One region of the Lysinibacillus sp. RC79 genome, then DNA from elsewhere that is predicted to be linked to it. Evidence: riboswitches for the same ligand, from Rfam matches in the RefSeq annotation. Region 1 holds a riboswitch; the other holds the start of a gene.
What was found. Region 1 has a riboswitch for cobalamin ahead of ABH968_RS20310 (ribonucleoside-diphosphate reductase subunit alpha). Riboswitches for the same ligand answer to the same signal wherever they lie in the genome.
Positions count from the first base shown of each region.

Region 2: another riboswitch for cobalamin. It lies ahead of cobT (nicotinate-nucleotide--dimethylbenzimidazole phosphoribosyltransferase); the one in region 1 lies ahead of ABH968_RS20310 (ribonucleoside-diphosphate reductase subunit alpha).

Region 1 is NZ_JBGCCD010000026.1:57,425-69,774, reverse strand. It holds gene ABH968_RS20365 (RNA-guided endonuclease TnpB family protein) at 1-578, shown strand, start outside; gene ABH968_RS20360 (adenosylcobinamide amidohydrolase) at 767-1,450, shown strand; gene cbiB (adenosylcobinamide-phosphate synthase CbiB) at 1,447-2,403, shown strand; gene ABH968_RS20350 (pyridoxal phosphate-dependent aminotransferase) at 2,390-3,601, shown strand; gene ABH968_RS20345 (histidine phosphatase family protein) at 3,797-4,405, shown strand; gene ABH968_RS20340 (bifunctional adenosylcobinamide kinase/adenosylcobinamide-phosphate guanylyltransferase) at 4,418-4,993, shown strand; gene cobS (adenosylcobinamide-GDP ribazoletransferase) at 5,034-5,810, shown strand; gene ABH968_RS20330 (histidine phosphatase family protein) at 5,783-6,382, shown strand; gene ABH968_RS20325 (bifunctional adenosylcobinamide kinase/adenosylcobinamide-phosphate guanylyltransferase) at 6,331-6,723, shown strand; gene ABH968_RS20320 (ECF transporter S component) at 7,199-7,696, shown strand; gene ABH968_RS20315 (hypothetical protein) at 7,693-8,376, shown strand; cobalamin riboswitch at 8,487-8,674, shown strand; gene ABH968_RS20310 (ribonucleoside-diphosphate reductase subunit alpha) at 8,789-11,050, shown strand; gene ABH968_RS20305 (ribonucleotide-diphosphate reductase subunit beta) at 11,063-12,103, shown strand.
Region 2 is NZ_JBGCCD010000003.1:44,525-56,874, forward strand. It holds gene ABH968_RS03975 (BtrH N-terminal domain-containing protein) at 1-291, opposite strand, end outside; gene ABH968_RS03980 (hypothetical protein) at 313-1,323, opposite strand; gene ABH968_RS03985 (acyl-CoA thioesterase) at 1,342-1,776, opposite strand; gene ABH968_RS03990 (phytoene desaturase family protein) at 1,789-3,138, opposite strand; gene ABH968_RS03995 (N-acyl homoserine lactonase family protein) at 3,153-3,887, opposite strand; gene ABH968_RS04000 (phytoene desaturase family protein) at 3,910-5,478, opposite strand; gene ABH968_RS04005 (beta-ketoacyl-[acyl-carrier-protein] synthase family protein) at 5,471-6,715, opposite strand; gene ABH968_RS04010 (phosphopantetheine-binding protein) at 6,723-7,004, opposite strand; gene ABH968_RS04015 (class I SAM-dependent methyltransferase) at 7,026-8,165, opposite strand; partial or broken gene ABH968_RS04020 (response regulator transcription factor) at 8,779-8,982, shown strand; gene cobT (nicotinate-nucleotide--dimethylbenzimidazole phosphoribosyltransferase) at 9,460-10,515, opposite strand; cobalamin riboswitch at 10,631-10,807, opposite strand; gene ABH968_RS04030 (YheC/YheD family protein) at 11,076-11,840, opposite strand; gene ABH968_RS04035 (hypothetical protein) at 12,156-12,296, shown strand.

The sequences.
Region 1 (12,350 bases):
TACAAAAAGAAGTACAAGATGTTGTTGGGTTAGATTTTTCCATGAATGGCTTATTTGTAGATAGCGAAGAAGGTAAGACAGCCAATTACCCTCGTTTCTATCGGCAAGCCTTGGACAAATTAGCGAAGGAACAACGTATTCTATCACGCAAAAAGAAAGATACTAATCGTTGGCACAAACAGCGTCTTAAAGTAGCGAAGTTACATGAAAAAATCGCCAACCAACGGAAAGACTTTCTGCATAAGGAATCGCATAAAGTAGCAAAAAGCTATGATTGCGTGGTGATCGAAGATCTCAACATACAAGCCCTCCATTTTGGTAAAAGCGTTGCAGATAATGCATGGGGCATGTTCACAACTTTTCTTAGGTATAAGTTAGAGGAGCAAGGGAAAAAGTTGATCAAAATAGACAGATGGTTTCCTTCTTCTAAAACTTGTTCCAATTGTGGTCAAGTAAAGGAGTCCCTATCACTTTCTGAGCGTACGTTCCACTGTGATTGTGGGTTTGTAGCAGACAGGGACTGGAATGCCGCTATCAACATTAAGCATGATGGATTGCGCTTATTATCCTTAGCGTAGCAAAAGAACTCTTGGAACAAGAGGGATAGCTCGGTCAGTTTTCGTTGGCTACTAAAAGAAGCGATTAGTCGAGAAGCCCCCACTTCAAAAACTGTTAGGTTTTAAGTGATGGGTAGTTCACGAATGAACAGTACAAATTCTTCTTTGTAAGAATTTGTTTTTTTATTTTCTGAATAGGAGGCGAGATCATGCCTGTACTACGCAAAGAAGATATTCATATTTCCGACCATTATGTTGCCATCCAAACAGGTTCGCCGATGAAGGTCGTATCCTCAGCAGTACATAATCCGGGCTTTGGCTTTTATACACATTTGATGAATCGTTCAGTGCCCTATACGTATGATGAACGAAAACCACAGCTAGAATTACAACGATTTTTACAGTCAGAGGGCTTTCCCATTGATAATACGGTGGCGATGATGACGGCTGTCTATGCCCGGTATGCAACAATTCGTGAGTTTACATATGAAGGAATTCATCTTGTCATAATGATTACGGCTGGTCTTGGCAATGCTGTCGATATTACGCGTGCCTTCCATCGTCAGGAGCAGTATCATGCTGGGACTATTAATACGTGGGTACTAATAAATGGGAGATTGTCGGATGAGGCTTTATTTCAGGCAATGATTTCTACGACAGAGGCAAAGGTCAAGGCACTTATGGATGAGGGCATAACAGATCCAACAACGGGTACACAAGCTACAGGTACTTCAACAGATAGCTTGTTGATTGCCTCAACAGAGGAAGGTGACTACCATCAATATGCAGGACCGATTACGATGCTAGGAAAAGTTATTGGCCACGGTGTTTATGAAACGATGCGTGAGGCCATTCAAAAATATAAAAAAGATAAGGAGGAGAATCCTATATGATGGCACTGATGATTGCCTGTATCATCGGGCTTGTTTTTGATTTAATAGTGGGTGATCCTCCTAAAATGCCTCATCCAGTACGCTGGATTGGGAAACTCATTCAATCTCAAACAGAATTATGGAATAAAGGAAGAATGAGAAAATTCCGTGGCATGGTGATGGCGCTCGCTGTAGTTGGCACAACGATGTTTGTTGTGACGGCTATTATGCTACTATGCTATCGGGTAAGTCTGCTATTTGGCATCTTGGTTGAGGGCTTATTAATTGGGATTGGACTAGCACAGCGTAGCTTGAAGGAAGCGGCGATGGCTGTCTACGAACCGCTCGTCAAAGGCGATTTTGCTGAAGCTCGCGTGAAGCTTTCTTGGATTGTCGGACGTGATACGGAGAAGCTTGATGAGGATGAGATTGTACGTGGTGTTGTGGAAACGGTCTCAGAAAATACGAGTGATGGGGTAACAGCTCCTTTATTTTATGCCTTCTTATTTGGCGCAATAGGGTTATGGGGCTATAAGGCTGTCAATACGTTAGACTCTATGATTGGCTATAAAAACGAGAAATATAAAGATTTTGGTATGTTTGCTGCCAAGCTAGACGATGTACTCAATTTTATACCAAGTCGATTAACTGGCCTATTGATGGTACTAGGTACGAAAAATGAAACAAACGTATCTCTCGGTAAGCGCTTAAAACGTTGGGCACAGGATGCGAAAAAACATCCAAGTCCTAATAGTGGTTATTTAGAAGCAGCGACAGCTGTTCAATTGGGGGTACAGCTTGGTGGAAAAAATACATATCAGGGTGTCGTATCATATCGAGCAATAATGGGCGAGAAATTAGTTCCATTAACAAAAGAGCATATTGCAACGTCTGTGATTCATATGCGTATTGCGACCTTGCTCTTTACGCTTGTTATGTTAGCAGTGGAGGTGTTAATTTTTGCAATTACCTAATCACGGAGCAAATCCGCAAAATGTTTATCATCAGCTAGGACTTAATATGCCCGAAGAGGTGTATGATTTTAGCGAAAATGTTAATTCGGCAGGGCCACCCCCGTTTGTTGAGGCGCGTTGGCGGACATTTTATCCGCTTATTCAACGTTATCCAGATCCGGACGGTGAGCCGTTTTTATCAAAGGTGTCAGTTTTTCATGATGTTCAGAAAGATTCTATATTATTAGGCAATGGTGCATCGGAGCTTTTTAGTGTTCTAGTGAGATGCTACGCCAATAAGCGTGTTATTATCGTACATCCAACTTTTTCAGAATATGAACGAACATTAACAGCAGTAGGCGCTGAAATTGTGCCGATTATTGTCGAGGATATTGTCCACTACACATTGCCGATGGAGCATCTAAAGCGTGAAATGGTGAACGCAGATGCTTTATATATTTGTACACCGAACAATCCGACGGGGGTGCTTCCAAAGAAAGAGGAGCTTCTCGAATTAATCTCTCACGGTGCAAAGGTCAATTGTGAGCTTGTCATTGATGAGGCATTTATTGACTGGGTAGATGAAGCCTGTTCATTGATCCAATATGTGGCAGAAAATCCTCATTTGATCATCGTTCGTTCGATGACAAAAATGTATGCGATTCCAGGATTACGCTTAGGCTATTTAGTGGCGAGCCCAATAGTTGTTGCTGATCTAAAGTCTATCCTACCGCATTGGAACTTGAATGCCTTTGCCCTTGTTATAGGTACAGGCTGTTTAGATGAACATGTATATTGTGAGCAAGCCATTGCCTATGCTAAAAATCAACGGGAAGCGCTACAGAGCTATTTACAAGAAAATGGTTGTCAGGTGACGAATAGTGTAACGAATTATGTATGTTTTGCATTACCAAAAAATCAGCAAGCAGATACATTTTTTACATACTGTTTATCAAAGGGCGTCGTGCTGCGCCATACAAAAAACTTTATGGGCTTAAATGGTGAATGGTTCCGAATTGGAATTAAGGATATTGCAGCCATGACATATTTACAGAATTGTTTGCAGGAGTGGTTTAACTTCTTTCAGCAGAAGTCTCCCACCTCTTTAGTTGGTGAAATGAATGAGGTTTTAAGTCTCCTTTCAGCGGGTGTCCAATCATTCGCTGAAATAGAGGAACTCAGTCTAAGAACGCCACGTCCTGTGGCAACGACTGAGTGACCAACTTCGTGTTGGCCTAAAGCCTCCGGCGGATGTCACGGAATCGGAAAGGAGTGCTTAGGGGATGTTAGCCTAAAACCATCGCATCCATGCGATAACGGCTAACTGACCTGCATCGTGCAGGCCTAAGCACAAAGCCGATTCCGGACGCAATTATGCCGGGGCATAATTGATTGCAAATTAGGGGTGAGAAAGTTGACAACTTTTTATTTAGTGAGACATGGTGAAACGATGTGGAATAAAGAGCAGCGGCTACAGGGATGGTTAAATTCGCCATTATCTGAAAATGGTATTTTACATGCAGAAAAACTTCGAGATCATTTGGAGAATGTCTCTTTTACAGCGGCATACAGCAGTTCAAGTGGCCGTGCTAAGGAAACGATGCATATTCTTCTAGGTAATCGACAGCTTCCAATCTATTATGAGGATAATTTACGGGAGATTTTTTTAGGAGATTGGCAAGGAAAAACCGTTGAGGACATTATGACTACGCATCGCCTTGACTATGAATTATATACCGATTATCCTGGACAATTCGTCGCAACCCATACGGAAAGCTTTGGTACGGTAACAGAACGAGCCATGTTTACGTTAAAGAAAATTGCAGAAAAATATCCCGAAAATAATGTTTTAATTGTGTCACATGCTGTAACGATTAAATGCATCATTAACGCCATTTTAGGGCGCAGCATCAATCAGCTGTGGGCAGAACCATTTATTAATGGTACAAGTGTCACGATTATTGAACAAGTCGAGCAACGATGGCTCGTGAAAGATATCGGTAACATTCAACATTTACAATAGGAGGCGTAACTAATGCCACTGATTTTCATTACAGGGGGAGTACGCAGTGGTAAATCCCACTTTGCTGAAAAAGCGGCTGTTACTCACTATCAAACAGAGTTTAACCAAGCGCGACGACTTATTTATATTGCTTCTGGAGTAGCATTGGACCATGAGATGGAGAAGCGAATAGTGCGTCATCAGGCAGACAGACGTGCACAAAATATTGAATGGCTGACGATAGAAGCACCTTATGACATAGCAAATACATTACATAAACTGACCGATGGAGATATTGTGTTATGGGACTGTGTTACGACTTGGCTGACAAATGCTTTTTACGAGGGTTTTGACACGGGAACTCCCTGTGTGGAACAACCTGGCTGTTTAGAGCAAAAGCTTGATGTTTTAAAAAAAGCGGTAGAGACGTTACTTGAGAAAAGGGTGACGTTTTTTATCGTCTCGAACGAATTATTCGATGAGCCTCCATATTCTAGCGAGGAAGTAGAATTATACCGACAAACCCTTGGGAGATTACATCAATGGTTCGTTTCTATAGCGGATGAGGCATATGAAATAAATTATGGTGTCGTAAAGAAATGGAAATAATGAATGACACTTTGAAAATAAAAAGAAGGAAGGCAAGACGATGAAAAATTTCTGGCATAGCATACAACTTGCATTTCAATTTTTTACAGTTTTGCCGGTACATAAAGAAATTCCTTTAACTAAATCAACTATTACAGGGATGTTCGCCTTTTTGCCGTGGATAGGGGCTCTCATGGGTACAGCAGTGGCGGCGGTAATCTATGGTTTGACAGAATGGACGGCAAGCAGTGAGATCCTGCTTACCTTTGTGATTGTCGGATTATTTGCCTTATTTACGGGTGGTTTACATTTAGACGGTTTTATTGATATGGGGGATGCTTATTTTTCGTATCGAGATCGTGAGAAGCGGCTTGAAATTTTAGATGATCCACGTGTTGGCGCATTTGGAGTGCTATCCGTGCTATTTTTAGTGCTTGGCAAATTTGTCATACTGCATGAGTTATTCGTACAGTATAAGTTAGCGCTGTGGATGCTTGTGTTTATTCCGTTACTAACACGAGTAGGCATGAGCTTTTATTTTATGTCGCTCAAGTGCTCAAAAGAAAAGGGGCTAGCCTACTTTTTTAAAACACATATTAAACCGGGATTACTTATTTGCTTTATGCTTTTAACACTAGTTGTAGCGTATAGCAGTTTGTTGTTTGTCGTAGGCTTCACCATTGTTCCATTCGTGTTGATGGCTGTATTAGCGATTGCCTTTTTAGTCTTTCGTCAATTTACAGTGCGAAACTTTGGTGGCGTTTCTGGAGATTTACTTGGTGCATCAATTGAAGGAATGGAGGTTGTTCTGTGGGTGACGTTGTTATTGTGCACTTAATGAGACATGCACCAACTAAGGAAAATTTGGAGAAGCGTTATATCGGCTGGACAGATTCTTCATTAGCTGATGCATCTTTGCTAGCTATTTTAGATCAAGATGTCACGAAGGTGTATGGTAGTGATTTGCTGCGTTGTAGGGAAACAGCTGCTCATTATTTTCCGAATGCAATATACGTGTCTGATAGGAGATTTCGAGAGTCGAACTTCGGTGAATTTGAAGGGCGCACATATGAGGACTTAAAATCAGATAGTCGTTATTGTGCATGGTTAGATGATCCCGTTCAGTCACCACCTCCAAAGGGGGAAGGCTTTGATGCTTTTTGTGCACGTGTCATTGAAGGGTTCACTGTACTACCAAAAGGTGAAGATGTTTATCATCTCGTTGTCCATGGTGGAGTGATTCGAGCACTTCTTGTAGAATTTGCACCGACTGAGCAATCTTTTTGGTCGTATCAATCACCGCATGATAAAATGTTTTCTTTAACGTTTACAAGAAAGGCTTGGGAGGAGGGAGCGAGATGCATGTCTTTATCGGAGGCGCCTATAGTGGAAAAACCGACTATGTCATGAATTTGCTTGCAGGACAAAAAGTTGAGCTAGTAGATGGCGATCTACCTGATGGTACTCCTACCTGTGATGTACTAGTTATTAAAAACTTAGAGAAGTGGCTCGTGACACAAGATCTTGAGGATGATGAACCTCTTGTTAGAACCATTTTGACAAGACTAAAGACTCTTGAAGAAAATTGTGCCCTGTATATTATAGTGACCGATATGGGACGTGGAGTAGTGCCGATGGAAAAGCAGGCGCGATTATTGCGCGATACATGTGGGCGTTTGTACCAGGCATTATTTGCTGAAGCCGAACAAGTCGTACGCATTTGGTACGGTATAGGAGAACAAATCAAATGATATAGTTTTTGAAAAATTTAGAATGCTTTTCATAAAAAATGTTGGGGATGACGATTGTTAAAACGTATGCTATATATATTAAGTTGATTGGAGTGAAGGCTGGGTGACTCCTTGGGGATCAGCATCTCATCGGACGCCCCCAGGAAGCTTTGCTCTGCGCGAAAGCAAAGTGTCAGCGACAATGTTTTATCTGTGCGAAAGCGAAGCGACAGCAACAATGTTTTAACTGTGCGAAAGCGAAGCGACAGCAACAATGTTTTATCTGTGCGAAAGCGAAGCGACAGCAACAATGTTTTAACTGTGCGAAAGCGAAGCGACAGCAACAATGTTTTAACTGTGCGAAAGCGAAGCGACAGCAACAATGTTTTATCTGTGCGAAAGCGAAGCGACAGCAACAAAGCACCCAGTCGGAACGGAAATCAACCACACGTTATAATGAGCAAATCACTAAATATAAAAGGAAAGAGGAAATGGAATGGATCGACAAAAATTGATGAAGTTGACGCTTACAGCTATGGTAGCGGCAATTTGTGCAGTGGGTGCAGTCATTAAAATTCCAACACCATTTATTACAACTGCTGCGCTTGACGCTGCTCCTGCATTTTTAAGCGTTGTATTTTTATCTCCAGTATTAGCAGGGGTTGCAGGGGCAATTGGGCATTTGATTTCAGCCTTAACTTCGGGTTTTCTATATGGACCACTGCATATTATTATCGCAGTAGAAATGTTTATTGTTGTATGGGTCTTTGGGGTTATGCATAAAAAAGGAATGCATTTCTGGAAATGGCCTGTGGCATTTATATTAAATGGCGTTGTGGCACCCTTACCATTTTACTTTATCATTAGTCCGGCATTTTACTGGGCGTCACTGACTAGTCTTCCATTGGCAACACTCATAAATCTGGTGATCGTTGCAATTGCGATGCCAATTCTCTCTAAGGTGTTTGTGCGTAAGGAAGGTCGAGTACATTGAGAAATGCAATAAAAATAGGTGAGCTGATTGCTACAACAGATAATTCCGCAGCAATTGGTGAAAAACCACAAGATGTTGTGTCTGCTCCAGACAAACTAACGGCATACTTAACGGCACGTGTTACTTTTTTAGAGCAGCTTGCTGCAAATGCTTTACCAAGCCATATTTTACTCGCTAATTTTTCAGGGGATGCAGCATGGTCTCGTTATGTTACGGGCATTCAGCAGGTTTTTGATGAGGCGGGTCTTAATTGTCCGCAAATAGACGGTAGTACAGAGTCCAATATGCCGACTCTACAATCAGGCTTGTCTATAACGATGCTAGGTGAGCAGCAAAAACGCACAGCGACTATGCATGAGCAGCTTAGTTGGTACACCTATGGACTACCGCTTGTAGGCAATGAAATTCTTGCCCAACCTGAAGATGTCGCACAGCTGCAACCTATTTTTCAGGCGTGGAAAGAGGAAATAGTGCAGCAAGTATGGCCAGTTGGGTCAAAAGGTTTACAAGCGGAATTTACCCGGCTTTTTGGCGAGCAACAAGTTAAAAGTCCGTTAGATGTTGAGAAATCGGCTGGTCCATGTGCAGTAGTTTTGCTAGGAATACAGCCAGAAAAAGAGCAGCTAGCACAAAAAAAATTCCCTAGAAATTTTGAAAAACTACGTAAAACTGCATTGTAATTGGGCTTGCTTCGAGAAAATGTAGCACTTTAAAAATTTTAAAGTGCAAAACGCCTATTGCAACAATAAACACAATATGTTAGATTTGTTTAGGAGTTAAAACACAATATATAGTATTTTGGACGAGCGGTACCAATATGGTTTAAAAGGGAATTCGGAAAAAGAGTCATCTTAGGCCGAAGCTGTCCCCGCAACTGTAAGTGCTGACAAATGATGAATAGGCCACTGTGAAGAACGGGAAGGCCATCATTTGGAGGAAGCATGAGCCAGGAGACCTGCCGAGATGTTCAAGACAGCAACACATTCTTCGGGGATTGAGAAGTGGAGGCGAGAGATTTGTTCACTTCTTTGTGTGCATGTCCTTCATTTCCATTTCCGATTTTACAGCGATCACGTAACCGATAAATGTTGCGTGATCGTTTTTTGTGTTGCTGTAGAAGGAAAGGGAGAGAATGTATACATGACAATTCAAATCGAACAGCAAATGACTAAGCTCAAGAAAAGTTACACGGAGGATGAACTCGAAAGTTTTGTAAGGTTATCGGATCGATGGCTACGAAAAAACGACAATGCCACATTTGAAGCATGGGCAGATGCGATGATTTTACAAACGCTTAGCCTCATTGATGAGGAGGAGCCATACTGGACATTTGTTGCAGCTCAAGTTTATTTAGAAAAACTATATGATCAATTTGCAATGCGCCGTGGAGTTTCAGTGAAGGATGTATATAAAGTTTTCCCAGAACAATTAGCACACTATACAGAAGCTGGTTTGTATCATGAAAGTTTAACAACAAAGTATAGTGAGCAGGAGCTTCAGGAACTCGCTTCTTTTTTAGAATCAAGTCGAGATGAGTTGTTTACGTATATTGGTTTAAAAACATTAATGGACCGCTATGTAGTCCGAGATTACACGAAAACACCAGTGGAGCTACCGCAGGAACGATGGATGGTTATTGCGATGACCCTGATGCAGGATGAAACAGAAAATCGTTTAGAAAAAGTACGTGAATCTTACTGGGCGATGAGTAATTTATATATGACTGTTGCCACACCGACATTATCGAATGCAGGTAAAACACATGGACAGTTATCTAGCTGCTTTATCGATACAGTAGATGATAGTTTACAAAGTATTTATGACACGAATACAGATGTCGCAACATTATCGAAGTACGGCGGTGGCATTGGAGTTTATATGGGCAAAATTCGTAGCCGAGGCTCATCTATTAAAGGCTTTAAAGGTGCATCAAGTGGCGTTTTACCATGGATTAAACAACTTAATAATACGGCGGTTTCAGTCGATCAGCTAGGTCAACGACAAGGAGCTATTGCTGTTTATTTAGATATTTGGCATAAAGACGTCTTTACGTTTTTAGATTTACGCTTAAACAATGGGGATGAGCGTCTGCGTGCCCATGATATTTTCACAGGGCTGTGCTTACCGGATTTATTTATGGAAACTGTTGAGGAACGCGGGGAATGGCATTTATTTGATCCGCATGAAGTGCGAGAGGTCATGGGCTTCTCATTAGAGGATTCCTACGATGAGAAAAAGGGTGACGGCTCTTTCCGTACAAAATATGCGGAATGTATCGCGAATCCATTATTAAGTCGTGAAGTCGTACCAGCCATTGATATTATGAAGCGTATTATGCGCTCACAGCTTGAAACAGGCGTGCCGTTTATGTTCTATCGAGATGAAGTCAATCGCATGAATCCGAATAAGCATGAAGGGATGATTTACAGTTCGAACCTGTGCACAGAAATTTTCCAAAATATGTCAGCTACTGAATTTGAGTCGATTACCCTAGAGGATGATGTCATCGTAACGCGTCGCAAGCCTGGAGATTTCGTTGTATGTAACTTGTCATCTATCAATTTAGGCCGAGCAGTTCCGGCTGGTGTTCTAGAACGATTGATCCCAGTTCAAGTACGTATGTTAGATAACGTTATTGCGCTAAATACAATTCCAGTAAAACAAGCAGAGCGTACGAACTTACGCTACCGTGGTATTGGGCTTGGAACATTTGGCTGGCACCATTTATTAGCTTTGAAAGAAATTCAATGGGAGTCTGAGGAAGCTGTAGAATTTGCGGACAAGCTATATGAGGAAATTGCCTATTTAACGATTCGTGCTTCTAACGATTTGGCATGTGAAAAAGGAGCCTACCCATTATTTGAAGGTTCAGATTGGCATACTGGTGCGTATTTTGACAAACGTGGCTATGACAGTCATAAGTGGAATGCATTACGTGCCGCGGTTGCTGAAAAAGGTATGCGTAACGGCTATGTCATGGCAGTTGCACCTAACTCATCAACATCCATTTTAGCGGGCAGTACAGCTACGATTGATCCGATCTTCCAGAAGAGTTATTCAGAGGAGAAGAAGGATTACAAAATTCCAGTAACAGTACCAGATCTATCACCTGTGACGACTTGGTATTATAAATCTGCTTATTTTATCGATCAAAATTGGACAATCAAGCAAAATGCTGCACGAGCACGTCATATCGACCAAGGCATTTCACTTAATTTATATGTTCAAAATACGATTAAGGCGAAAGATTTACTAGCATTGCATATGAATGCTTGGGCGAGCGGTGTGAAAACGACTTATTATGTGCGCTCAACGTCTGTAGAATTGCTAGAATGTGAGTCTTGCGCGAGCTAGGAGGAAGTAACAATGACAACTATTACAAAACGACAAATTATGGATAAGGATGCACCGAACCGTTCAACAGGAATCGTGAACGGACGCTCTTCTAACATTTTAAACTGGGATGATGTCCGTTTTAGCTGGGCTTATCCAAAGTATAAAAAAATGCTAGGTAACTTCTGGACACCGTTTGAAATTAATATGAGCAATGATGTCAAACAGTTTCCAGGTCTATCAGCAGATGAACAGGAGTCCTTTTTAAAAATCATTGGCTTGCTGGCACTATTAGATAGTGTACAAACAGATTTTGCGGGGAAAGTAGCCGATTATTTAACAGATTCAAGTTTGAATGCACTCATGATTATTTTAGCGCAACAAGAGGTAATCCATAATCACTCTTATTCCTATGTGCTATCAAGTATTGTGAACAAAGACGAGCAGGATCGTACGTTTGACTTTTGGCGTACAGAGCCAGTGCTAGAGCGACGGAATGATTTCGTTATTAAGGGCTACCAAGCATTTTCAGAGGAGCCAACTGTTGAAAATATGCTAGAAGCGATTGTTTATGATGTGATTTTAGAAGGTTTATTCTTCTATTCTGGCTTTGCGTTCTTCTATCATTTAGCACGCAATCAAAAGATGGTGGCCACGTCAACGATGATTAATTATATTAATCGCGATGAGCAGCTACATGTGGATTTATTTGTGAAGATTTATCAGGAGCTATTAGAGGAATATCCTGAATACGATACACCTGAACGAGCAGCTCGTGTCCAAGAGATCTTCCGTGAAGCCGTTCAGCTAGAAATCGATTGGGCCAATGAAGTGATTGGCGATAAAGTTGCAGGCCTCGATGTCGAAGATGTGCACGATTATGTACATTTCTATGCCAATGTACGCTGTAATCAGCTTGGCGTAGAGCGTCCATTTGAAGGTTATCGCAAAAATCCATTGAAGTGGGTTAAAGCGTATGAGGATGTTGACTTAGGAAAAACAGATTTCTTCGAGCAACGTTCTCGCCAATATGTGAAGGTCAATGTAGAAGATAACGGCTTTGATGATTTGTAAGAAGGAACCACGCGAGCGAAAAGCTTGCGTGGTTTTTTTAGTTAAGGCAAAACTAAGTTGATATTGACGAAGTGTATACTTTTGTATACACTTGTATGCAAAGAAGGTGAATTAAAAACAAGAAAGAAGTTTTCGATATGCTGAAGGTTGGATTAAAAAGCATGATGGTAGTAGAGGCGTTAAGGGTTGATTACCATGCTACAACAATATCAAGATATTACGTGTCTCGAAAAACTTCATCGCAATT
Region 2 (12,350 bases), on a different contig from region 1:
TTGTCGAGCTAATTCCCATGCTTCTATATTATCTTTAGGGAGATAATTGGAATAGCGCAACCTTAATAACGAGCTTATCTCATGGTAATCGAAATGAATTGAGCCATTAATCAAAATAAACTCTGTATTATCTGATTTTTCGTTTGGCCGAACATAAGCGAATGATAATGCGCTAGCTAAACCAAATAGCATTGCTTCACTAAAGGGATAACCATGATATTCGAGAACATCTCTTAAAGAACCTAAACGGCAGGAGATACTTAAACGATGAGGATATTGACTCAATATCATTTCCTTAACCACCTCAACTAACTATTGTGGAGTTAATAAAAACTCTGCGATTTTTTTTTCTAAAGTAGATATTTCAATTAGTTTTTCAATTGCTAGTTTTGAAACAGTAGTATAGCATTCCTTACTAGTGTTTATGATTTCTGTCCATATCATCCAATCTTCCACCAGTTTTTCAGCATCCTGTATAATATGTCCAACAGGTATATAGGAATTAGCCTCCTGTAATGCATTTACTAGGAGGTCTCTACCCCAAGTAACTCCAAACTCAAAATTCATATTACTTAATAAGTGATGGAAGTATTGTTCCTGAATAAATTCATCTGAAATATTACTAATAAGATGGAGATCGTTTATACACTTCTGGAAAGCTTGTTCTCCTCTTAATATATTCATTCCCATCGTTGTATTTAATTTACGAAATGCCCATAACTGTAAAGCTTGGGTTATTCCTAAATCTAAAGATGGAAAAACTGGTTTTGAAAACGAAGGACTATTTATCATTAACCATCTTATACCACCATTCGCTTGACAAATATTACTTAATGATGAGTAATCAATAGATAGGTATTCTTTTCTTGTAGGATGTAAAAGTATGATTTTGGATTCATCTTCAGATAATCCTGCTACAAGGGTTAATACTTTCGGATATAGTTCAAATTCACGACCTAGTAGATAACCAGGTAGTTCTAACATTGGAGGAGCAACTCTTAAAAGAAGATTTCTTTTAATATCTAGTTGCAAACGTCTAATATCAATTGTTCGGAAATCTTCCAGGTACAATCCTAATGGTAAACATAAATCTCTCAATAACTGAGGATTAGCTGCGAATGCATTGCCTACAAATTTCTCCTTATCTTTTTTACTTTGATAAAAAAAATCAATTCCTTGACCAAGTAATAAGAGTAATGATGGGCTAATACGAAGTCCATCTGCAGCTAATTTAGTTCTGACAGCACTAATCAATATATTATTTGATGTCTCGTGAAAAGTTAATAATTTTGGAAAATATATCTTTTCCTTCATTAGAACCATCGTTTTCTACTTCCCTTTTTAGTAATCTATTTGATATTCCGTTAGAGCTAATTTTATCTTTGCAATAAACCAATCCGGATAAGTTAAGCAAAGCTTTCCATCATGCTTCATAAAAACATGACAAGTCTTAGCCGTCGCATGAATTAGTTTAGTTCTCTCATTATAAATTGTATAAGAAAAAGTTAATCTAGCTGCTTTCTCAATACTAAAGATAATATCAATATTTAAAGTATCCCCGTAATAGATGGGAACTTTATAATTACATTCACTTTTTATAACAGGGAATTTATATCCTAAATCATTAAAATCCTCCATAGATAAATCTAGAACACAATTTGCATAATTAATTCTAGCTTCCTCTAACATCTTATAATGGTTACTATGATGTACAATTCCATAAGCATCCGTATCGCTGAATCGTGGAGTTGTTTTAAATGTAAAAATTTTCGACAAAATTTACTCCCCTCATCTCATGCTTTCTTTAACATTTTTTAATTTTGCAGTAATTTGATTTGCAGCAATATAAGCTACGGAAAACCATGCGAATCCCCAATCATGTGTACTAAAATACTTTGGAGCTACTTCTAATTTCATTGGATTTTTGAATACCTGCTTAACTGAAAATGCCCATCTTGTACCTGAACCATCACTTAAATGAGTCCTTTCAGCATGCATCTCTGGGGTGAATATTTCTATATTAGCAACTTTGTCTTTAAGGTTTGGAATTCTAAATTCTATTTTTTCTAAAACCTGATGTATTATTTTATTATATTTTTCTCTATCCCCCAGAGCTATCAATGGGATATCTATACGTAATTCGACTTGCGCTCTTCCCATCCTAGGATGCGTATTCCACAAAATATAAGCGATATCAGTTGGTAGAATCCCATTTTCTAACCTTTTGAAATATGAATTCAAATCATAGTCAGGATAATCGTACCAAATTTCAGTATGTGGGATACCATGTATTTCTTCCTTTAGCTCTAGTAAAATACTCAAAAACGTTAGTTTAGAATCCGAACATAATCGACTGCTTTTATTTTGCATATCTCCTCTTGTATCGAGTACACATTTAGCAAAGCACGCTAAATTTTTTTGATATTGCACCTTATAACCAGGATTTTGTTGTGTGATAATTATAGGAATATCTGGTTTGTCTAGAGATACATTCCCTTCCCTTAACATGTTTTCCATCTGTTGATAAATTCGTTGAATTCCACCATCGATTATACAACTATCAAAAACTTGTCCATATAAGTATCCAGCCATTACAGTCAAAGCAACATCACTACTCGGAAGGGAAATACAAAGTATACCAATAAGTTTTTGATTTCCATTAAATAAGCTTTCAATATAATTAACATAAGAAAGATTACTATATCTAATTGAATATGGAATTTCCTTTGGGTTTAATCCCCCATTAGATTCTAATAGAATAGACCATTCCTTCCCAAGCCCTTCAATTACATTAAAATATTCATTTATTGATTCGTTATACTCTGGAAAGAAATCTAATAATAAATTCTTTTGTTCTTTTAAAGAACGAGTTCTCTTCCATGTAAAATCTGGAAAGAACGAATTATCAATATGATTAATTGGTTTTACTGGAATTGTCAAATCTATTTCTTTTATGATAGAACCAAGAATCCCTTGATCCGCGTCTTGATGATAAAGCGGAAAACAAGGGTACTGATCGAAAACTGGGTGCTCACCGATGCGTTGAACCGAAAATCCTCTTTTAACTAACAAAATCGATGAAGTAATAGCAGTCAAATTGTCACCTAATACAACAACGTCAACAAATTTTTCCTCCATAAATTTACCTTCCATCATTTAACTGAAATTATTTGAGGAGTAGCATCATGACCAGCATAAACTAAAACAGGTTTACGCCGTTCTTCAATCATTTTATGCAGTCGATTGATTGATGAAATCTCCTGTTCTTTTTTATGAGGATACTTCGATTGTCCTCTCTTCATAAATTGATCAACCGTATAGGAAGCATCACACAACAACAACTTATCATAACTTTCAGAATCTCTAATCCATATAGATTGATGCCCAATAGAATGCCCAGGTGTTTGGATAAGTTGTATTTTCCCATCTCCATATAAATCGAATTCACCATTAATTTTTTCGAATTTTTGAGCATAATCTATATCTTTTTTATTATATTCAAATTGAAAATTAGGGTTTTGAGCAAAATTAAATTCTTCAAGCTGTACCAATTCTTGCATTTTCCCTTCAAAGAGTACAGCTCCTCCACTATGATCGAAATGGAGATGGGAATAAATCACTTTATCAATATCTGAAACTGTTAACCCATGTTTTTTAATTTGGTTATCAATTAAATTTTCACGAGTTACTTTTAATTCAATCAATGTAGATAGTATTCCTAAGTATCCTTTTGTGTCCGTTAATATTTCTGGATGAAATCCAGCATCCACCACAATATTTGTATCAGATGTTTGAATTAAGAAAGCCTGAACGGGCATCCAATTTGAATCCCCTTTAAAACGAATTTCTCCGCAATTCAGAATACTCACAGTAGATGGTCGTTTCAAGATCGTTCCCCTATTCATTAAATTATATTTTTAGGCTTGACATCTGTTCAAAAAAATATTTATTTTGAAAGTCATAGAAATCTGTTCTTCCATCTTCCATTAACATTAAATCTGCGCCCCTTATAGCTTCCATCATTACTTTTATAAAGCCACCTCCCATTGAACTCCAGTTACTACTAAGATACAAACCCTGTAGTAAACCTTTTGATTCTGGTCTCATCCTATCTTGTAAATATGCAGGCTCAAATGCAAAACCTAAGTATGATCCACCTACATTACGTGAATATCTTTCGAAAGTGAGTGGTGTCGCTATTGTTGAAGTAAAAATATGCTTTTGTAAACCTGGCATAATTTGTTCTACAGAATTAATTAATTGTTCTGCTAAACGCATTTTGGTATCACGATATTCTCGTCCTCTTCTTCCGTTTACAATACCCCAACTATTTTCATACTGGTACGAAATGGGTATTCCTAAAGAAACTTGAGAATAACCACTTGGCGATGCAGTAGGGTCAAGGTTTGCAGAAGTACCTACCCAACAAAAGGCGTCTTTTGGAAGGCGACCTCCGGAAGTGACAAGGTCTTCTTTCATATTAAACAATCGATCATAACCTTGGTAATAGTTTACATTTTGCCCGTTCCATCCCAAATCTTGTATTGGACAATCTAATCCAAGCCAAACAGAAAAACAAGATGAACTTGGTTTCCAAACATTGTGCATTTTATTAAGGAACCTCGGCGGGATATGCTCTTTACCAATTAATTTTTCATATGTAGTATAAATATCTGCATTAGAGACTACAAATTTACTAAGTATCTCTTGTCCATTTACCTCTACACCAATTACATGACCATCCTCAACTAAAATACGTTCAACTGGAGAATTTAAAATTAATTTTCCTTCCGCCTTTTCAACAACTTTTAGCATAATATTAAGTATACTTTCAGCACCACCAACAGGAAGAACTGAATTATTCCCAATTAGTAAATTAAAAAATACTACTAAAACTATTGCACTTTGTCCTGGCATACCATCGCAAAGTCCATATAAAATACCTTTTAAATGTTCATCTTGAAAATATTTATTAAGTAATTGTTCAATTGTAATCACTTGATATTGCATTAATAATTTCATTGCCGTCGGATTAAAAGCAGTAATATTATTTCGATTTTTTTCAAGATATATTAATTCTTTATATACTAATCGAATATCAGAAAAGAAAACATCTAATTGGGTAGACTCATGAGGAAAATATTCTTTCAAATCTTGATTTAAAGTTTTTGATCCGGAATTTATCTTAATAGAATCTACCTGAACATATTCCTCAAATTCTGTCCACTCAAGTTGACTATTCTCTCCCATTAAGCTTAAAAATTTTTCAATTAAATAACGAGGAAATGGTCCACCAATTTTATGAATTGATGAATTAAAGCGAAATCCTTTTCTGTCAAAGGACTGACAATATCCCCCCATTCTTCCTTCAGCCTCACATACTAATACCTTGTAACCTTTACTAGCCATTGCACTAGCCGAGGCAAGTCCCCCTATCCCTGAACCGATTACAATTACATCATAATCTTGACTAGTCAAATTGCACCCCTTTTCTCACATTCAATTCATCTGCCTTTTTTAAAATGACACATGCAGTATTTCCACCAAAGGCAAAGGAGTTAGACATTGCTACTTTAATCGGTTTTTTTACACTCTTGCTTTTAATTAAACTGAATTCTTCAAAATCTTTTTCTGGTTTACTTAAAGTTGCAGTAGGTGGAACAAAACCTCTTTCTACTGCTAAAACACAAGCTGCTAATTCAATACTTCCTGCTGCACCTAGACAATGACCTGTCATCGATTTAGTTGAAGAAATAGAAATTTTTTTAGCGTGATCTTGAAAAACTTCATTAATGGCATTCAATTCCATTTTGTCATTAACTAACGTTGAAGTACCATGTGCATTGATGTAATCTACATCATCTGGCCTTAGATTTGCATCTTGTAATGCCATTTTCATTGCACGGATAGCACCACCTCCGTTTGGATCTGGGGAGGTAATATGATATGCATCATTACTTAGCCCATACCCAATGATTTCTGCATATATATGTGCTCCACGCTCTAAAGCATGATCATAATTTTCCAAAATAAATATTGAAGCTCCTTCTCCAATAACTAACCCATCACGATTTTCATCAAATGGCTTGCTTCCTGTTGGACTTAAAGATCTTAAGGAATGAAAACCCGCAATTGAAAACTCTGTTAAAGGGTCAGAGCCTCCTACTATCATTACATCTGCTCGTCCCAATCTAATCTGATCAAATCCAATTCCTACTGCAGCAGTCCCAGCAGCACAAGCAGATGTGGTTGAATTTATAGCCCCTTTAACACCAGCATTCTTAGCGATATAATTAGAAAAGAAATTTAAATCAGTTAACCATTCTGGCTGAATTTTTCTTTCATCCAATTCTTCTTTCAAATGTTCCATCATTCTAGAATTTCCACCTAAAGAAGTAGCAAAACTCATGCCAGCCCGTATCCCTAATCCACTTATATATGTTGAATCTATACCGCTATCCTTAAATGCTTCATCTAAGGCGACACATGCCATTGATACAGTCCGGTCAAAGTTATGTTCTCTAGCCATTTCAGGAAAGGAAATTTTAACCTCTCCTGCTATTTGAGTGCGGAAATTAGACATTTCGATTCGTTCAACGTTACCAATTCCAGATTTCCCATCCAATAATGCCTGATAAAATGTTTCTTTATCATAGCCGTTTGGAGCAACAACACCAAGTCCCGTTACCACTACTCGAATAGGGTTCTTAAGCATCACGGGTTTACACCCCTTTTTTCTCACGAATAAAATCTGCAATACTAGAAACATTACGGAATATAGCCATATCTTCATCAGTTACCTGCACTTCAAAAACTTCATTTAATCCAACAACCAATTCTAATGCATCAACAGAATCAAGTCCTAGACCTGAACCATCTGCATCAAAAGAAAGAAAAATTGGGGCATCATTATCAATACTTTCTATATCTACATCTATTAATCCTAATCGATCTACAATCATTTCCTTAATCTCATTCTCTAAATTTACTGTTAAATTTCCCATAATATAATTCTCCTTTTATTATTAACGGATTTTTTTTCCAGCTACAACACCACAATAAAAATCGAAATTCTCCCAGCTCACTCTCGGTGGCCAAATTTCTATTTCACAATATCCAGACTCGATTAATGCACTTTGAAATATTTCAGGTGTCATTATTCCAAATTCAGGTCGGTACTTTTCATTTAAAATAACATCATGGTATTCTTCGAAAAAACTGCCATGCAATTCAATATGAAAAGGTTTCTCTAAAATGTTTCTAAAATACCCAGCGGATAATAACCACCCATCCCATTTCAAAATACTATGAATCTCTTGAAATTGTTTTGACCAATCCTTAATATAATGCAAACAATTAACACCTAAGATAAAATCTACAGATGCTTGTTCTAACCCTTGGTCTGTAGGTGAGATATTAAGATCAAATAGTTTAAATTCAAAAATATCTTGTTCGCCATAACTATCTTTAATATTTTTTTCACAATTCTCGATAAAATCAGTTGAAAAATCACTGATTATAAATTTCTTAACTAAATTTAATTTATCCTTTGAAGCTAGCAATTCATATAACGCTCGAGTACCATTAGCCGAACCAGCTCCAACTTCCATTATCGTTACTGGCTCCGTTCTATCTTTTATTTTATCGTATATGAATTCTGCAACAATCTCTGAAGGAATAGACATCCCAGGATGGCTAAAATAAGATTGCCATAGTGACACAGACTGCTGAGCATATAAACCTTCTTGTGACATTTCGCCCAAAAATATTTCATTTGCATGTTTAAGTGGCAACTTTAATAATTGCGTTGCTCCTGGCATTGTCTTCCCAACCACACTTTTTTCAAGTTGTAGTAAATCAGGGGATGGAATAGTTTGGGTAATCATATATCTAGTTCCCTGATTTTCATCTATTACTTTTTCCAAAATATTTTTTGAACATAACCAATTACACATTAACTCTAAAGGTCTTTTTGAAGTTGCAATATTATAACCTTTATTTTGTATAATCTCATCAATCGTCAAAGCTTTTGAACTACCGAAAATATTCTCCTTATTGAATATTTCACAAATAATACTAATTGCATACTGATTTAAAAAATTTAATCCTACTTTTAAATGAAGATCTTTTTCTTTATTTTCAATCCATTTATTAATATTCTCCAACTATTTTTCACTCCTTTCCCATAATTTCCAGCAAGTATATTCTGGGTAATTACCAATTTAAATACATTTAAACATATTTTTACATATACTTACACTTTTAACTATATTGACCATTTTCAGAGTTGTCAATATCCTAGAAAAAATATTTATTTTATCCATATAAAGGAGATAATAACAAGATATTACTCCTGCAACTTAAAACAAATCATTAATTTCTTAATTTTTTGATATTAAACATGACAAGAGCTCATTTTTTGATGTCGAAAAAAGAGATTGATAAAAAACGATTACCTTTAATGCGCCTGGATAGAAAAAAATGGAAAGGGGATTAATTTTTAATTTGCTAGAAATATCTTCTTAACATTGTAAAATATCTCCCGAAAATATATACAAAATACACATAACTAAACTTACTAATAAATTATTTATATGTAATTTATATCTCAAACTTAACAGAATTTACGCAAAAAAAAATCCGTAATTCCCGCAATTTTCTTAAGATTAATATTTCATTTACGAATATTTTGATTTGTAAATTTTTTTCTAATAAGTAGAATTTTATGTCAATTCGTGCTATTATGCCTTTATAATAATTAGATAGATAGGAGTGTTTAATTTGAGTATACTTACACCCAAAGAGTATAAAATTTTGCAAAAGATAGCTGAAGATAAAACAAATAATGATATTAGTGAGGAATTAGGAATTAGTAAGAGAACAGTTGAGCATCATATCTCTTCTATTATCCGAAAGCTAAACGTAGATTCTCGTGTTGGTGCGGTTGTCATAGCAATAAAATTAGGGCTTTTGCATATTTGAATTTGATACACTACAAACTTTCAATTTCTTTCCCCAAATATTATATATGTAACTTTAAATACATATCATGCTAATCTCGCTAACTTATTTTTAAAGAAAATAAAGCATGCAATTATTTATAGCATACTTTATCATTTAAATTTTTTTCTCATGCATTTTCTAGACAAGGGGTTATAAAATCCAATCATAAACTCCGTTTCATTAGAATCCTATAATAATCTGTTTACCTCATAATTTACCAAGTATTTATAAAATAACATTTAAACCTCACCTATCATTAAATGTGTAACATAAAAAATTATAAAATTAGTATTGGAGGGCATAGAACCTTTTAGAATGTTAAAGAATACTCTAAAGTAGTTAAAGCAGAGATTAAAAGAACAGAGTCAAGAGATATACCCAACTTAGTTCCTTTTCTCTACTTAAGCTTTTCCTATTTTATTAAGGTTTAATAGAAAAAGAATTCATAATCTATGATTACTTTTCTAACAGCAGTATAGATTCTTCTAATGTAGCCATATTTTTCATCATGGAGCAAGCTGCGTCCAATATAGGAAATGCTAAAGCTGCACCAGAGCCCTCGCCCAATCTCATATTCATCTGTAGCATCGGTTCAACCCCGAGCATTTCAGCAGCAATTTTTGCACCTGGTTCTTCAGAGGCATGAGAAGGAATGATATAGTCTTTTACGTTTGGTTCGAGTTCGTATGCAATAAGTGCAGCAATAGTAGAAATAAAGCCATCTATAACAACAGGTTTACGATGTGCGGCGGCAGCAAGTATCACTCCAGCCATAGCACCTATTTCTAACCCACCGACTTTTGCAAGAATATCAATAGCATCATCGCGATTTGGTTTATTTAATACAATAGCATTGTGAATGACTTCTACTTTATGTGCTATTCCCCCTGGTCCAACACCTGCACCGAAGCCTGTCACTTCATTCGGATGACATTCGCGAAGAACCGATAATATGGCAGCACTCGGCGTGGTATTGCCAATACCCATTTCACCTGTCCCGAGTACATTTATCCCCTTGTTTATTTCTTCCGTAGCTACCTCAATTCCTACTTCAATAGATTGAATGGCTTCTTCCCTTGACATAGCAGGACCTTTTGCCATATTGTCCGTTCCATATTTAATTTTTTTTAGGATGACACCAGCATCATGTGGAATATCTTCTTTTACGCCAACATCTACTGTGACAATTTTAGCATCTGTGATTTTTGCGATAGCACAGACACCAGTCCCTCCTCTAGGAAAATTTAATGTTTGAAAGACCGTCACATTTTGTGGATTAGATGTCACCCCTTCATCACAAACACCATGATCTGCGGCACAGACAATAATCGCTTTATTATCAATCACAGGAAATTGTTCGCCTGTAATTCCGGATAGTTGCACAGCAAGGGTCTCTAGTCTTCCCAAGCTTCCAGGAGGCTTGCAAAGTGCATCTATGCGTTCTCTTGCCTTCCCCGTCATTTTGTTGTCAGCACTTTGAATGTTTTGAATCGTCTGTTGTAATAATTGCATGAAAATTTCCCCTTTCTTTTTTGCCCTTGTTACTCGAAGATTGATTTAGAGAAAAAAATAAAAAGCCTGTAGTTTATTCCATAACAAATAAACTACAGACTTTTCCATCGTCTATATAATACGAAGCAGATAGGCAGGTCTCCTGGCTCAATTTCAACATTTCGTAGAACCTTCCCAGAACGATGCTAGTGGCATTCTCTATGAAACTCCCTTTTACAGTGGTGGGACCGCTAAAGCTTTTCACTTTATTCCCTATTCTCCCGCAATGGGCACCTAATGCTTTTATGCAATTACTTTAAATCTACGGGAAAGTGGTTTTTGTGTCAATATATTTGATTAAATGAAAAATTGTTCCAGGGATTCCTTCGAAAATTGATTCATATCGCGCCTACCCAACCATAATCCATTTTTTCTAGGTAAATTCCTAATCGTTCACAAGTAACGGATGCAATTAAGTTTCTTCTTTCCTAAAATTATAGTAGGGAAAGTAATTTTAGGATGTAAGTCTATTGAATAGAAATATGCTGATGACTAACATGAAAAATAACTACATTTCAAACTTAGCCTTCATTTTGCATTTTCCTAATCTCAACAATATTCTTCCAAATCGCTCTATCAACTTTGGCAAAACTACGTATGCTTGGCGTTGTATTTACTTCAAATAATACAGGTTTTCCTTCAAGATTTATTCCAAAATCAATGCCATATTCTCTACAAGGAAAGTGGGATGCTATTACTTCAGCTGCTAAAATTGAATCTTCTTTTAGAGAATCTATTGTTTGATCTTTCTTTGTATTATCCATCATCAAATAACCTGATAATAATTCATCCATCGATATTGCTTGAGAACCCCGATTTGAATTGACAATCCCATGATCCTCAGCTGCAATCCTTCCGTAAATTCCACCAATTACCCATTTTCCCTTTAGATTTTGAACATGAACACGAATGGATATTGAATCCCCATCAGGGGTTAGACTTTTGACCCCCTCCTGTATAATATAAATTCCGCTTAATCTACCGTGTTTCTCATATGGATGTAGAACTTGATGGAAATCCTCAATTGCTGCTACACACTTATTTATTTCTTCACCTTGCATGGTAAATCCGTTAAAACAATAGTGTCCATCTTTTCTTTTGTATACTTTATACATTGCTCTTCCTTGTCCAGTGCTATCATGTTTCACATAAATATACTCATACTTATTTAATAAATAGATTAGGTTTTCTAGACTGTAAAGTGTTGATTCTGGAATGCAGTTAGTTGTTAAAGGATTTTGTTTTAACAGTAAGAATTGTTCCCATTTTCCAAGTCCGTTTTTCAATAAACTCACCTCATTTAGTTAGATATTTTTATTTCTTTTGTATTAATAGTGTAGTCCTCCCCACTTATGGAGGTTACTGTATTGTATGTAAATAGATTTATCTTGCATGGGTGAGTGAGACTTGGTAACGCGACTAATATCTCCTATTTTTCTGTTAGAGTCAAAATAAATTTACTACACTAGAAAAGTAGCATTATGATTGTTCTCAATACATCCATTTTATTGATTTCAAAATCATTAGCTTCTAATATATTTGCCCTGCTAATCTTTACTTTTAGTCATATAGACATGTCGAGTATGGGGAGATGGGAGATATTGAAAAAAAGGACGAATTTTTTTAAAAAAATATATTCAGACAAACTTGAATTTTTAATGGAATCCCATAACGGTCTTTCCGCAAAAGTTGTAGAGGAAGTCGGTTTTAAAGGAATTTGGGCGAGTGGTCTATCGATATAAGGATCATTAGGTGTAAGAGATAATAATGAATGTTGGCATTCGGTACTCCGAAAT